DNA from 2 places in the Xanthomonas bundabergensis genome. Region 2 is predicted to be linked to the other one. Evidence: predicted binding sites of a transcription regulator. Region 2 holds the regulator's gene; the other holds the start of a gene.
The links. Region 2 encodes FliA, which starts transcription of late flagellar genes. Its sites were predicted from a motif close to TAAAGTTTNNCNNNCNNNGGCCGATAA; they were not measured.
Positions count from the first base shown of each region.

Region 1: the regulator FliA is predicted to act here: its motif matches at 1,142-1,168, upstream of AB3X10_RS05355 (methyl-accepting chemotaxis protein).

Region 1 covers NZ_CP162487.1:1,254,249-1,256,635, forward strand. The annotation lists gene AB3X10_RS05350 (zinc-binding dehydrogenase) at 1-105, shown strand, start outside; gene AB3X10_RS05355 (methyl-accepting chemotaxis protein) at 11-1,087, opposite strand; gene AB3X10_RS05360 (DUF2339 domain-containing protein) at 1,339-2,387, shown strand, end outside.
Region 2 covers NZ_CP162487.1:2,857,577-2,859,963, reverse strand. The annotation lists gene AB3X10_RS12115 (protein phosphatase CheZ) at 1-392, opposite strand, end outside; gene cheY (chemotaxis response regulator CheY) at 392-784, opposite strand; gene AB3X10_RS12105 (RNA polymerase sigma factor FliA) at 803-1,552, opposite strand; gene AB3X10_RS12100 (MinD/ParA family ATP-binding protein) at 1,549-2,387, opposite strand, start outside.

The DNA.
Region 1 (2,387 bases), 1.6 Mb from region 2:
GCGCTCAGCGCTACAGCGCCTGCAGGATCAGCGAATGCCAGCCTGTACGGTAGGTCTCGTAGCCGGGCGAGGCGGCATGCGCGATGCAGTGCGGGCGTCCGTTGAGATCGCTCAGCACCGCGCCGCGCGGCTGCTTGAACAGCGCTTCGCGGCCGGCGAAGTCGATCCGCTCCTGCAGCATGCGCCCGGCCGAATCGGCCAGCACCTGGCCGCGCTGGTCGACGATGCACACCCGGCTGCGGCCCCATTCCTGCTCCGACAGCGGCGTGCGCTGCACCACCGTCTGCGCCAGCGCGTCCCAGCGGAACACGATGCCGAGCACGCCCAGCACGCGGCCGTCGACGCGGCCGCCGTCGCGCACCGTGCACGAATACACCAGCACGCGTTCGCCATCGGCCAGGGTGCTGGCATGCACGCCCTGGAAGCCGAATTCCTCGCCGCTGCGGGTGCGCGTGGCGTCCTCGAACCAGGCCTGCGCGGACACGTCGCTGCCGGCCGAGGCGTACTGCTGCGGGCGGCCATTGGCGAGGATGCGGCCGTCGGTGCCGGCCAGCACCAGGTCGAAGTACACGGTGTACGAGTCCAGGATCTGGCCCATGCGCCGCGACGCGTAGGCGAGTTCGTCGTCGTCGCGGCCAGGCCGCGCGGCGGCGACGATGGCCGCGTCGGTGGCCCACCAGCGCACGTCGCAGCTGCGTTCGTAGAGATTGCGGTCGATCAGGTCGATGTTGCTCAGCGCCAGTTCGCTCAGGCGCGTGCGGCGCACGTCGTCGTCCAGCCGCTGCAGGGTGTGGCGCATCTCGGTGCTGGTGCTGGCGGCGACCTTGTCCAGATCCTGGGTGGCGTCGGCCACGCGCCGCGACAGCACGTCCATTTCCTGCGCGATGACGCTGAAACCGCGTCCGGCATGGCCGATCCGCGCCGACTCGATGCGTGCGTTCATCGAGATCACGTGGGTGGTGCGGTTGATCTCGTCGATGCGTTGCAACGAACGGCGCAGCTGTCCGAGCAGTTGGTCGGACAGGCCGACCACGGAACGGATGTGGTCGTCGATGCCCGCTTCGGTGGGTTTGGCTGGCAGGTTCATTGGCGCTGTCGGTGGGAGGGGAGGGAACAGCAGGCGCAACACGGGATAAGGGAGTTAACGGCCGCCGATGCACCGGCTTGAGGACGCATTTGCGCAGCGTCCGTCGCCGGCATGCGTTGCCGCGCCTGGGTTGCGCCGCCGGCGGCCGGGCCGCGGCGAGGGCGAACTCGTCTACCATCTGCGCCAGGACCGGCGTCGCCGGACCATTGGCACGCCGCCTGGCGGCGTGTCGTCTTGGGGATGGAGTCCGGATGGAAGGGTTGATCGTGCTGGTGGTGGTGGCGGTACTGGCGGTGCCGGTGCTGCTGATCGTGTTGCTGGTGGCGCTGGCGGGCGTGCGCCGGCGCGTGGCGGCACTGGAACTGCAACTGGCGCGGCTGCGCCGCGCCGCGCCGCAGGCGGCGCAGGTCGACCCTGGTTTCGATACCACCGATACCGATACCGGACGCGATGCCGAATTCGCTGCCGGGTTCGAGGACGAGGACGAAGCCGCAGCGCAGCCGTTCGCAGCGCCGGCGCCTGTCGCCAGTGCGCCCGTGCCGCCGCCGCTGCCGCCGCCGTTCGCAGCCCGGCCATCGGTGACGGGCGAGGCCAGCGGCACGCCGGTGACGCCACCGCCCGAGGCTGATGCGCCGCAGGGCCCTGGCCCGATCGAGCGCCTGCTGGCCGGCGCCAAGCGCTGGTTCACCGAAGGCAACGTGCCGGTCAAGATCGGCATGCTGGTGCTGCTGGCCGGCGTCGCCGCGCTGCTGAAATACGCCGGCGACCAGGGCTGGCTGCGCATGCCGATCGAACTGCGCTATGCCGGCATCGCCGCCGCGGCGCTGGCCGGACTGGGCTTCGGCTGGCACCAGCGCGAACGCAAGCGCAGCTTCGCGCTGGCGCTGCAGGGCGGCGCGATCGGCGTGCTGCTGCTGACCGTGTTCGCCGCGTTCAAGCTGTCCGCGCTGATTCCGGCCAGCGCGGCGTTCGCGCTGAGCATCGTGCTGGTGGCCAGCATGTGCGTGCTGGCGGTGGTGCAGGAATCGCGCACGCTGGCGGTGCTGGCCACGCTGGCCGGGTTCCTGGCGCCGATCTGGCTCTCCACCGGCAGCGGCAATCATGTCGGCCTGTTCTCCTACTACGCGGTGCTCAACGCGGCGGTGTTCGCGATCGCCTGGTATCGGCCGTGGCGGGTGCTGAACCTGCTCGGCTTCGGCTTCACCTTCGGCATCGGCACGCTGTGGGGCGTGCTGCAGTACCAGCCGGCGAAATTCGCCAGCACCGAGCCGTTCCTGCTGCTGTTCTTCGCGTTCTACCT
Region 2 (2,387 bases):
GCCATCTCGGTGAGGTTGTGGCGGATCTTGTCGAGGATCTCGCCCTGGTCGCCGGTCAGTCCGCCGGCGCGCAGCTGATCGGCCAGCGCGCGGCATTCCTCGGCCAGGTCCAGGGTGCGGTGGCTGGCCTGCTCGGTCATCGCCACCACGTGGTCCAGGCGCGAGCAGGCATCGTCCAGCTCGCCGGCCTCGCTGGGGATGGTGGGCAGTTCGCCGAGCGCCTGGCCCAGATCGCGCGCCAGCCGGCTCAGGCCCTGCATCATCGGCCGCGTGCGCCAGGCGGCGAGCGTGTCGATTTCCTTGCGCCAGGCGGCTTCGTCGCCACGCTCCAGTGCGTCCAGCGCACCTTGCAGGCGTTCGATCAGGGCGCTGCGTTCGGCGGTGGCTTCCATCAGGCGGTCGCTCCCAGGCGTTCGAAGATCTTGCCCAGCTTCTCCTGCAGCGTCTGCGCGGTGAACGGCTTGATGATGTAGCCGTTCACGCCGCACTGCGCCGCCTCGATGATCTGCTCGCGCTTGGCCTCGGCGGTCACCATCAGCACCGGCAGGTGCTTGAGCTTGTCGTCGGCACGGATGTTGCGCAGCAGGTCGATGCCGGTCATGCCGGGCATGTTCCAGTCGGTGACCACGAACTCGAACGGTGCCGAGCGCAGTGCAGCCAACGCACTGTTGCCGTCTTCGGCCTCTGCAGTGTTGGTGAAGCCGAGATCGCCGAGCAGATTCTTGACGATGCGCCGCATCGTCGAGAAATCGTCCACGATCAAAATCCGCATGTTCTTGTTCACCGCTAACTCCCTTGGGTCTTATTCTTCGTCTTCCAGGCCGGCATCGGCCGCTTCGAACGCTTTCAAGCGCCCGCGCAACCGTACCGTGGCCTGGCCGTGGATCTGGCAGACGCGCGACTCGCTGACACCGAGCACCGCGCCGATTTCCTTCAAGTTCAATTCCTGCTCGTAGTACAGCGACAGCACCAGCTGCTCGCGTTCGGGCAACTGCGCGATCGCCTTGCCCAGCTCGCGGCCGAACTCGCTGCGCTCCAGCATCTGCTGCGGGTTGGGGCCGCCCTTGGCGATGGTATCCAGTTCGCCGTGGTCCTCGACCCGCGACTCCAGGCTCAGCACCTGGCCGCGCGCGGCATCTTCCATCAATCGCAGGTATTCGGGAAGCGGCATGTCCATCGCCGCGGCCACTTCGTTGGCGGCGGCGGCGCGGCCGGTGCTCTGTTCGATCTTGCGGATCGCCGAGGCGGCGTCGCGGGCGCGGCGGTGCACCGAGCGCGGCACCCAGTCGCCGCGGCGGATCTCGTCGATCATCGAGCCGCGGATGCGGATCGAGGCGTAGGTCTCGAACGAGGCGCCCTGGTCGGCATCGTAGCTGCGCGAGGCCTCGATCAGGCCGATCATGCCGGCCTGGATCAGGTCGTCGATCTCGACGCTGGCCGGCAGCCGCGCCGCCAAGTGGTGGGCGATGCGCCGCACCAGGTCCGAATGCTGGGTGATGTAGTCGTTGGCGCTGTTGCGCTGCACGGCGCGGTATTGGGCGGCGGCGTTCATGCGGCGACCCCCCGCTGGATGATCCGTTCGACGAAGAACTCGACGTTGCCGCGCGGCACGGTCGGCGCCTGCCAGCGCGAGGTGCGGCGGGCGATCTCGGCGATCGCCTGCGCCGACGGGCTAGACGGGTAGGCCTTGACCACCGGCTGCTGGCGCTGCACCGCCAGGCGCAGCCAGTCGTCCTGCGGCACGCAGCCCAGGTAGTTCAGCGACACGTCGCCGAGGAACTTCTCGCACACCCGGCTCAGCTTGTCGTACAGCAGGCGGCCTTCGTTGAGGTCGCGGACCATGTTGGCGACGATCTGCACCCGGTCCACGCCGCGTTCGCGCGACAGCACCTTGATCAGCGCGTAGGCGTCGGTGATCGAGGCCGGCTCGTCGCAGACCACCACCACCGCGTCCTGCGCGGCCTGGCAGAAGGTCAGCACGCTGTCGGTGATGCCGGCGGCGGTGTCGATGATCATCACGTCCAGCTCGCGCTGCAGCTCGGAGAAGACGTTGACCAGGCCGACGTGCTGGGCGGGCGGCAGCTCGGCCATGTGCCGGCGGCCGGAGGCGGCGGGCACCACCATCAGCCCGTTGGGCATGTCGATCAGCACCTCTTCCAGGGTGCAGCGCCCGGCGACCAGGTCGGCCAGGGTGAACTTGGGGGTCAGCCCGAGCAGCACGTCGACGTTGGCCAGGCCGAGGTCGGCGTCCAGCAGCAGGGTGCGCTTGCCCATGTCGGCCAGCGCCATGGACAGGTTGACCGAGATGTTGGTCTTGCCGACGCCGCCCTTGCCGCCGGTCACGGCGATCGTACGCACCGGGCCCAGCGGTTCGCTGCGCGTTGCCG